Azoarcus sp. CIB: one gene and its partners. The protein of the gene in region 2 binds, or shares a complex with, the protein of the main gene of each other region. Links are inferred from orthologs where the notes say so. Each region holds a gene or a part of one and is shown on either strand. Other genes may lie near its edges. The genes, in order: AzCIB_RS02210, sdhD and frdD.

Evidence for each region.
Region 1: sdhD (region 2) and AzCIB_RS02210 share a complex: the UniProt entries of both Escherichia coli proteins name them as parts of the enzyme complex. The link is inferred for Azoarcus sp. CIB from one-to-one orthologs.
Region 3: sdhD (region 2) and frdD share a complex: the UniProt entries of both Escherichia coli proteins name them as parts of the enzyme complex. The link is inferred for Azoarcus sp. CIB from one-to-one orthologs.

The regions. Positions count from the first base shown.
Region 1 is NZ_CP011072.1:536,161-539,312, forward strand. The notes cover bases 153-3,152. They hold AzCIB_RS02210 (fumarate reductase subunit C), read left to right. Parts: upstream 153-1,448; coding sequence 1,449-1,856; downstream 1,857-3,152. Other genes in these bases: frdA (fumarate reductase (quinol) flavoprotein subunit), read left to right, coding at 153-695; AzCIB_RS02205 (succinate dehydrogenase/fumarate reductase iron-sulfur subunit), read left to right, coding at 688-1,452; frdD (fumarate reductase subunit FrdD), read left to right, coding at 1,853-2,221; AzCIB_RS02220 (ethylbenzene dehydrogenase-related protein), read left to right, coding at 2,344-3,152. Also shown: more of frdA, read left to right, coding at 1-152. UniProt on the Escherichia coli protein: Two distinct, membrane-bound, FAD-containing enzymes are responsible for the catalysis of fumarate and succinate interconversion; fumarate reductase is used in anaerobic growth, and succinate dehydrogenase is used in aerobic growth.
Region 2 is NZ_CP011072.1:2,090,360-2,093,446, reverse strand. Bases 81-3,015 are described here. They hold sdhD (succinate dehydrogenase, hydrophobic membrane anchor protein), read left to right. Parts: upstream 81-1,341; coding sequence 1,342-1,689; downstream 1,690-3,015. Other genes in these bases: sdhA (succinate dehydrogenase flavoprotein subunit), read left to right, coding at 1,692-3,015; sdhC (succinate dehydrogenase, cytochrome b556 subunit), read left to right, coding at 959-1,348; AzCIB_RS09245 (GntR family transcriptional regulator), read left to right, coding at 124-852. Also shown: more of sdhA, read left to right, coding at 3,016-3,087. UniProt on the Escherichia coli protein: Membrane-anchoring subunit of succinate dehydrogenase (SDH).
Region 3 is NZ_CP011072.1:536,698-539,848, forward strand. The notes cover bases 1-2,999. They hold frdD (fumarate reductase subunit FrdD), read left to right. Parts: upstream 1-1,315; coding sequence 1,316-1,684; downstream 1,685-2,999. Other genes in these bases: frdA (fumarate reductase (quinol) flavoprotein subunit), read left to right, coding at 1-158; AzCIB_RS02205 (succinate dehydrogenase/fumarate reductase iron-sulfur subunit), read left to right, coding at 151-915; AzCIB_RS02210 (fumarate reductase subunit C), read left to right, coding at 912-1,319; AzCIB_RS02220 (ethylbenzene dehydrogenase-related protein), read left to right, coding at 1,807-2,999. In the rest of the region: more of AzCIB_RS02220, read left to right, coding at 3,000-3,108. UniProt on the Escherichia coli protein: Two distinct, membrane-bound, FAD-containing enzymes are responsible for the catalysis of fumarate and succinate interconversion; fumarate reductase is used in anaerobic growth, and succinate dehydrogenase is used in aerobic growth.

The DNA of each region.
Region 1 (3,152 bases), 1.6 Mb from region 2 along the record:
CCGGCGAATGTTCGAGCGTGGGCATCCACGGCGCCAACCGCCTCGGCTCCAATTCGCTTGCGGAACTGTGCGTGTTCGGCAAGACGGCCGGCGTCGCGGCCGCCGCCTTCGCGCAGTCGATGGCGCACGGTCCCGCAGACGTGCTGCTGAAACAGGCCGCGGCGTCGCAGCAGCGCGCGCTCGACCTCGTGACCAACACATCCGGCACAGAGCGCATCGCCACTCTGCGCAAGGAGATGGCGCAGAGCATGGAGGACGGGTGCGGCATCTACCGCGAGGCGCGCAGCATGCAGGCGACCTGTGACAAGCTCGCCGAACTGCGCGAGCGCTATCGCAAGGTCAGGGTCGAGGACACGTCGAGCGTGTGGAACACCGAATGGCTGCTCGCGATCGAGCTCGGCTATCAGCTCGAAGTCGCACAGGCGATGGCGTGGTCCGCCCTCGAGCGCCGCGAGTCGCGCGGCGCGCATCAGCGTCTCGATGGCTATGGCGAGCGCGACGACGTCAATTTCCTCAGGCATTCGCTGGCGTTTCACACCGGCGCCGACGCGCCGCGCATCGGCTACGGCGACGTGAAGATCACCCGCTCTGCGCCGGGTACGCGCGCCTACGGCGCCGCCGGCGAGAAGGCCGAGAAGGCGGAACAGGAGCGGGCCGCACAGCCCGGTCCGGCAGGGGAGGCGCACCGTGGCTGATACGAGCGATACCGGCAAGCGCATCCGCATCGAAGTCCTGCGCTATCGCCCCGAGCAGGACGAGCAGCCCTTCCTGCAAGGCTACGACGTGCCCTTCACCGACGACATGTCGGTGCTGCAGGGCCTGCAGTACATCAAGGACTGGCTCGACGGCACGCTGAGCTTCCGCTGGTCGTGCCGCATGGCGATCTGCGGCAGCTGCGGGATGATGATAGATGGCGAGCCTCGCCTCGCGTGCAAGACCTTCCTGCGCGATTTTCCTGCCGGCAGCGTGCGCGTCGAGGCGCTCGCGCACTTCCCGATCGAGCGCGACCTCGTGATCCGGATGGACGATTTCCTCGCCAAGCTCGAAAGCATCAAGCCCTACATCATCCCGAAGGAAGCGCGAAGCCTCGCGCAAGGCGAGTACCTGCAGACGCCCGCCCAGCTCGATGTGTACGAGCAGTTCAGTTCCTGCATCAACTGCCTGCTGTGCTACGCCGCGTGTCCCCAGTACGGTTTGAATCCGGACTTCGTGGGGCCGGGCATCATGGCCCTGCTGCACCGCTACAACGCTGATTCGCGCGACGGCGGCGCAGCAGCGCGCATGGAAGTGGCCGGATCGGAAGCGGGGGTCTTCAACTGCACCGCGGTCGGCTACTGCTCCGAGGTGTGTCCGAAGCACGTCGATCCCGCCAACGCGGTCAACCAGAACAAGACGCGCGCGGCAGGGGACTATTTCCTGAGATTCATCACCCCGAAGGGAGGCGCGAAATGAGCACGTCCGATCCGCGCCGTCCCTACGTGCGCCCAATGGCCGGCTGGTGGCGCCGCAATCCCTTCTTCGTCGAATACATGGTGCATGAGGCGACCGCACTCTTCGTCGCAGCCTATGCCCTCGTGCTGCTGGTCGGGCTGCTGCGGCTCGCGCAGGGCGAAGCGGCATGGAACGGGTGGCTGGAGGCGCTGCGCAGCCCCGTGGCGCTCGTATTCCACGTCGCGCTGCTGGCCGCCTTCGCGTACCACTGCTGGACCTGGTTCCGCATCATGCCCAAGACCATGCCGCCCCTCGTCATCCGCGGCAAGCGCGTCGCCCCGGGCGTGATCACGGCCTGCGGCGTGGCAGCGACGGTGGTCTGCAGTCTCGTCGTGTTGATCGCGGCGTGGGGGGCGACGCGATGAAACCAATCACCAGACGCTCCAACGCGCCCGTCTTCTGGGGGCTTTTTGGTGCCGGCGGCATGCTTGCCGCGCTCTTCGGCCCGGTGCTCGTGTTCATCACCGGGATCGCGGTGCCGCTGGGCGTCATCCTTCCCACGGACGCGATGAGCTGGGCGCACATGCAGGCCTTCGCGCAGCATTGGGCAGGCAAGGGTCTGCTGTTCGTCGTGGTCGCGCTGTTCATGTGGCACGCCATGCACCGCATCCTCCACAGCCTGCACGACCTGGGTGTGCATGCGGGCACGGCGATGAAATTTGCATGCTACGGCCTTGCTCTGCTTGTAACCATGATTACGGCGTGGATATTGGTGGCAGTAGGATTCTGAATGGAACCTCCAATAAGAGAGGCTTGGTGCCGGTTTTCGCACTGCGCGGGCCGCATCCCGCTATTACATTGGATCCAATTCATCGGGTCTTCTTGTCATCTTGACAATCAGGGGAACACAAAATGAAAAAAACGGCATTGTTCGTGAGCCTGGCGCTTCTGGGCATCGGTGCGGCGCAGGCCGCCGACCCGGCAAAGATCAACTGGGGCAAGGTTCCTGCGGTGACCGTGCCGCTGTTCTTTCCCGGCCAGTCGTCCTACGAATGGCTGCGCAGTGACGCGCACGAAGGGGCCGTCAAGGAGGTCGTGCGCGGCGATTCCTGTACCTCGTGTCACGACGAGGAAGACGCCGAGAAGGACATCGGCGAGGAGATCGTCAAGGGCGGCCGCCTCGAGCCCCGCCCGGTCAAGGGCAAGTCCGGCTACAAGGCCCTGAAGGTGCAGGCCGCGTACGACGCGAAGAACGCCTACCTGCGATTCCAGTGGAAGACCGACAATGCCTATCCCGGCGCGGAGCACCAGTACCTGCGTTTCGACGGCAAGGAATGGAAGGTGTTCGGCTACCCGAAGCTCGACAAGCCGGTGCAGGACGGCCAGGAAATGGGCATCTATGAAGACCGCATGTCGGTCATGATCGACGACGGCAAGGTGCCGGGTTTCGCGAACCAGGGCTGCTGGCTCACCTGCCACGACGGCCAGCGCGACATGGCGAAGCAGTTCACCAAGGACGAGGTCGCCAATAACGCGTTGCTGCAGGCGATCAAGAAGCGCGACGTGCGCAAGTACCTGCCCGACACGCGCACCGACCCGTCCGACTGGAAGACCGGCAAGAGTGTCGAGGACATCGCCAAGATCAAGGCAGCCGGCGGCTTCGTCGACCTGATCCAGTGGCGTGCGCATCGCAGCAATCCGGTCGGCATGACCGACGACGG
Region 2 (3,087 bases):
TCGGTTTCCGGGGCGGGGAGATGGTAGAAGCAAGTGTGGTGCGTGTCAATGAATGTCACTTGTCTTATATAAGACACTAGACCGATAATGGACGCTTCAAAAATTTTGTGATGAAATGCGCCCATGGCACAGGAATCCCCAACCTTCAGTCCGCTTTACCGGCAGATCAAAAGCCTGATTCTTCAGGCTCTTGAGTCGGGCGAATGGCGTCCCGGGCAGGTGATTCCGAGCGAGCAGGAGCTCGCCTCGCGATTCAGCGTTTCCCAAGGGACGGTTCGCAAGGCCATCGACGAGATGGCGGCCGAGAACCTTCTCGTGCGCAAGCAGGGCAAAGGCACCTTCGTCGCGTCGCATAACGATCCGCGCGCACTGTTCCGTTTCCTGCGTCTCGTTCCGATGGATGGCGATCTCGCCCATCCCCAGAGCGTGCCGATGGACTGCTGGCGCGCCAAGGCGGGGCAAGAGGCTTCGCGCATGCTCGGCATCGAGCAGGGCGAACCCATCATCATCGTGCGGCGCCTGCTCAGGTTTGCGCAAAAGCCCGTGGTGATCGACGAGATCTATCTGCCTGGCGAGATTTTCCAGGGCTTGACCCTCGAGGTGCTGCAGAGCTGGAACGGTTCGCTCTACAGCCTGTTCGAAACTCGCTTCGGGTTGCGCATGATTCGTGCGCAGGAGCGGATTCGCGCTGTCGCGGCCGACCGCTCGACGAGCGAGACGCTGCGCGTGCAGGAGGGGACGCCTCTTCTGTCGGTTGAGCGGGTGACGTACACCTATGGCGATAAGCCGGTTGAATGGCGGCGCGGTCTATATTCCACCGCCGAGCATTTCTATCTGAATGAACTGAATTGAGCGCGCGGAGCGGCGGAATGACTACGTTCCGCGTATATAATTCTCGCGCTTTGCAAGTTGGGAGAACCGCGTCGGGCAACCGTCGCCAAACTAGGGGTAAAACAATATGTCAGAAGCCATAGCGCGAAAGCAGCGGCCCAAATTCTTGGCCCTGCACGAAATCCGGCTCCCGTTGCCGGGTATCGTTTCCATTCTTCATCGGGTTAGCGGTGCGGGGCTGTTCCTGATGCTGCCGTTCCTCTTGTACCTGCTCGATCGCAGCCTCGCTTCGCCGGAGTCCTTTGCAGCGTACAAGAGCGTTGTCGGCAATCCTCTCGTCAAGATTCTCCTGCTGGGCTTGCTCTGGGCCTACGTGCATCACTTCTGCGCGGGCATTCGCTTCCTTCTGCTCGATCTTCACAAGGGCATCGACCTCCAGTCTGCCCGTAACAGCTCGCGCATCGTGCTGGTCGTCAGCATTGCGCTGACCGTGATCATTGGGGTGAAGCTATGGTAAATCGTATCGTCGTCGGTGCTCACTATGGCCTGCGCGACTGGATTGCGCAGCGCGCAACCGCGCTGTTCATGGTGATCTTCACCGTTCTGTTCGCAGCGGCTGCGCTCGGTCTGCCCGAGATGACCTACCAGACGTGGTCCGGCCTGTTCCGCAACGGCATCGTGCGGTTCTTCGCGTTCCTGTTTTTCCTGGCGCTCTTCTATCACGCCTGGATCGGGGTGCGTGACATCTTCATGGACTACATCAAGCCGGTCGGCGTGCGTCTGGCCCTGCATCTTGTAACGGTTTTCCTGCTCGTCGGCTACGCCGGGTGGGCAGCGCAGATTCTTTGGAGGCTGTAAGCGTGACTGTCGCTAAGCGTACTTTTGACGCAGTTATCGTTGGCGCCGGCGGTGCCGGTCTGCGTGCGGCCCTGCAACTTTCCGAGGCTGGTCTGAAGACCGCCGTGCTGACCAAGGTCTTTCCTACCCGGTCGCATACCGTCGCTGCCCAGGGTGGCGTTGCCGCATCGCTGGGCAACTCGACGGAAGACAACTGGCACTGGCACATGTACGACACCGTCAAGGGGTCGGACTGGCTGGGCGACCAGGATGCCATCGAATTCATGTGCCGCAAGGCCAACGAGGTGGTCGTCGAACTCGAACACTACGGCATGCCCTTCGATCGCACCGATAACGGCAAGATCTACCAACGTCCGTTCGGTGGTCATTCGCAGAACTACGGCCAGTCGCCCGTGTCGCGTTCCTGTGCAGCGGCGGACCGTACTGGTCACGCGATGCTGCACGCGCTTTACCAGCGCAACGTTCGCGCGAACACCCAGTTCTTCGTCGAGTGGATCGCGCTCGATCTGATTCGCGACCAGGACGGCGATGTCGTCGGTGTAACCGCGCTCGAGCTCGAAACCGGCGAAGTGTCGATCTTCCATGCGAAGGCGACTATTTTCGCGACCGGCGGCGCCGGGCGTATTTTCCATAGTTCGACCAACGCGTTCATCAATACCGGTGACGGCGTCGGTATGGCCGCTCGTGCGGGCATCCCGCTCGAGGATATGGAATTCTGGCAATTCCACCCGACCGGCGTTGCGGGCGCGGGAGTGCTGATCACCGAGGGCGTGCGTGGCGAAGGCGGTATCCTGCGTAATGCCGCCGGCGAGCGCTTCATGGAGCGCTACGCACCCAACCTGAAGGATCTGGCTTCGCGCGACGTCGTGTCCCGTTCGATGGTCACCGAAATCAATGAAGGCCGTGGTTGCGGTCCGGACAAGGATCACGTGCTGCTTGACATCACGCACCTGTCGCCCGAGACGATCATGAAGCGTCTGCCCGGCATCCGCGAGATCTCGATCCAGTTTGCCGGCGTCGATCCGATCAAGGCCCCGATCCCCGTCGTCCCGACCTGCCACTACCAGATGGGCGGCATCCCGACGAACTACAAGGGTCAGGTGGTCGTGCCGAAGGACGGCGAGCCGAATTCCCCGGTCGTCGGCTTCTACGCAGCCGGCGAATGTGCATGCGCCTCGGTGCATGGTGCGAACCGCCTCGGCACCAATTCGCTGCTCGACCTGCTCGTGTTCGGCAAGTCCGCCGGCGAATCCGTTGTCGACGACATCCAGAGCGGCAACCTGTCGCTGAAGCCTCTGCCGGCCGATGCCGCGGGCGCTTCGCTGGCGCGGATTTCCCGTCTCGAGAACCAGAGCGGCGGCGAGAGTGTCGCCGAAGTCGGAAACGCAATGCGCCGCA
Region 3 (3,151 bases), 1.6 Mb from region 2 along the record:
CCGGCGCCGACGCGCCGCGCATCGGCTACGGCGACGTGAAGATCACCCGCTCTGCGCCGGGTACGCGCGCCTACGGCGCCGCCGGCGAGAAGGCCGAGAAGGCGGAACAGGAGCGGGCCGCACAGCCCGGTCCGGCAGGGGAGGCGCACCGTGGCTGATACGAGCGATACCGGCAAGCGCATCCGCATCGAAGTCCTGCGCTATCGCCCCGAGCAGGACGAGCAGCCCTTCCTGCAAGGCTACGACGTGCCCTTCACCGACGACATGTCGGTGCTGCAGGGCCTGCAGTACATCAAGGACTGGCTCGACGGCACGCTGAGCTTCCGCTGGTCGTGCCGCATGGCGATCTGCGGCAGCTGCGGGATGATGATAGATGGCGAGCCTCGCCTCGCGTGCAAGACCTTCCTGCGCGATTTTCCTGCCGGCAGCGTGCGCGTCGAGGCGCTCGCGCACTTCCCGATCGAGCGCGACCTCGTGATCCGGATGGACGATTTCCTCGCCAAGCTCGAAAGCATCAAGCCCTACATCATCCCGAAGGAAGCGCGAAGCCTCGCGCAAGGCGAGTACCTGCAGACGCCCGCCCAGCTCGATGTGTACGAGCAGTTCAGTTCCTGCATCAACTGCCTGCTGTGCTACGCCGCGTGTCCCCAGTACGGTTTGAATCCGGACTTCGTGGGGCCGGGCATCATGGCCCTGCTGCACCGCTACAACGCTGATTCGCGCGACGGCGGCGCAGCAGCGCGCATGGAAGTGGCCGGATCGGAAGCGGGGGTCTTCAACTGCACCGCGGTCGGCTACTGCTCCGAGGTGTGTCCGAAGCACGTCGATCCCGCCAACGCGGTCAACCAGAACAAGACGCGCGCGGCAGGGGACTATTTCCTGAGATTCATCACCCCGAAGGGAGGCGCGAAATGAGCACGTCCGATCCGCGCCGTCCCTACGTGCGCCCAATGGCCGGCTGGTGGCGCCGCAATCCCTTCTTCGTCGAATACATGGTGCATGAGGCGACCGCACTCTTCGTCGCAGCCTATGCCCTCGTGCTGCTGGTCGGGCTGCTGCGGCTCGCGCAGGGCGAAGCGGCATGGAACGGGTGGCTGGAGGCGCTGCGCAGCCCCGTGGCGCTCGTATTCCACGTCGCGCTGCTGGCCGCCTTCGCGTACCACTGCTGGACCTGGTTCCGCATCATGCCCAAGACCATGCCGCCCCTCGTCATCCGCGGCAAGCGCGTCGCCCCGGGCGTGATCACGGCCTGCGGCGTGGCAGCGACGGTGGTCTGCAGTCTCGTCGTGTTGATCGCGGCGTGGGGGGCGACGCGATGAAACCAATCACCAGACGCTCCAACGCGCCCGTCTTCTGGGGGCTTTTTGGTGCCGGCGGCATGCTTGCCGCGCTCTTCGGCCCGGTGCTCGTGTTCATCACCGGGATCGCGGTGCCGCTGGGCGTCATCCTTCCCACGGACGCGATGAGCTGGGCGCACATGCAGGCCTTCGCGCAGCATTGGGCAGGCAAGGGTCTGCTGTTCGTCGTGGTCGCGCTGTTCATGTGGCACGCCATGCACCGCATCCTCCACAGCCTGCACGACCTGGGTGTGCATGCGGGCACGGCGATGAAATTTGCATGCTACGGCCTTGCTCTGCTTGTAACCATGATTACGGCGTGGATATTGGTGGCAGTAGGATTCTGAATGGAACCTCCAATAAGAGAGGCTTGGTGCCGGTTTTCGCACTGCGCGGGCCGCATCCCGCTATTACATTGGATCCAATTCATCGGGTCTTCTTGTCATCTTGACAATCAGGGGAACACAAAATGAAAAAAACGGCATTGTTCGTGAGCCTGGCGCTTCTGGGCATCGGTGCGGCGCAGGCCGCCGACCCGGCAAAGATCAACTGGGGCAAGGTTCCTGCGGTGACCGTGCCGCTGTTCTTTCCCGGCCAGTCGTCCTACGAATGGCTGCGCAGTGACGCGCACGAAGGGGCCGTCAAGGAGGTCGTGCGCGGCGATTCCTGTACCTCGTGTCACGACGAGGAAGACGCCGAGAAGGACATCGGCGAGGAGATCGTCAAGGGCGGCCGCCTCGAGCCCCGCCCGGTCAAGGGCAAGTCCGGCTACAAGGCCCTGAAGGTGCAGGCCGCGTACGACGCGAAGAACGCCTACCTGCGATTCCAGTGGAAGACCGACAATGCCTATCCCGGCGCGGAGCACCAGTACCTGCGTTTCGACGGCAAGGAATGGAAGGTGTTCGGCTACCCGAAGCTCGACAAGCCGGTGCAGGACGGCCAGGAAATGGGCATCTATGAAGACCGCATGTCGGTCATGATCGACGACGGCAAGGTGCCGGGTTTCGCGAACCAGGGCTGCTGGCTCACCTGCCACGACGGCCAGCGCGACATGGCGAAGCAGTTCACCAAGGACGAGGTCGCCAATAACGCGTTGCTGCAGGCGATCAAGAAGCGCGACGTGCGCAAGTACCTGCCCGACACGCGCACCGACCCGTCCGACTGGAAGACCGGCAAGAGTGTCGAGGACATCGCCAAGATCAAGGCAGCCGGCGGCTTCGTCGACCTGATCCAGTGGCGTGCGCATCGCAGCAATCCGGTCGGCATGACCGACGACGGCTACGTGCTGGAATTCCGCCTCAGCGATTCGGGTAAGGAAATGTTCGGCGGCAACGCGGATGCGAAGACGCATCAGCCGAAGTTCATGTGGGACGCCAGCAAGGTCGGCTACAAGTCGATCACCGTCGACCAGCTGCACAAGGGCGACCACTTCCTCATCCGTGAGCAGAACGCCGTGCCCTTCGATCCGAACGCCGGCTGGAAGGAAGGCGACATGATCCCGGACTACGTCGTCAGCCGCGCCGACGCCAAGGGGTCGGCCGCCGACAATAACGCCATCTCGAGCTGGAAGGACGGCGTGTGGACGGTGGTCATGGTCCGTCCGCTCGGTCTCGCCAATGACGACGACAAAGCCCTGAAGGCCGGAGGTGTATACAATGTCGGCTTCGCCGTGCATGATGACAACATCACCACGCGCGGCCACCAGGTGTCCTTCGTCAAGACGATCGGTTTCGGGGCGAAGGCCGACATCAAGGCCGTGAAGCTGCCGTAAGGCGGCCCCGGGCGCGGGGCCGGCAAGTCCGGAGTCCGCGTCG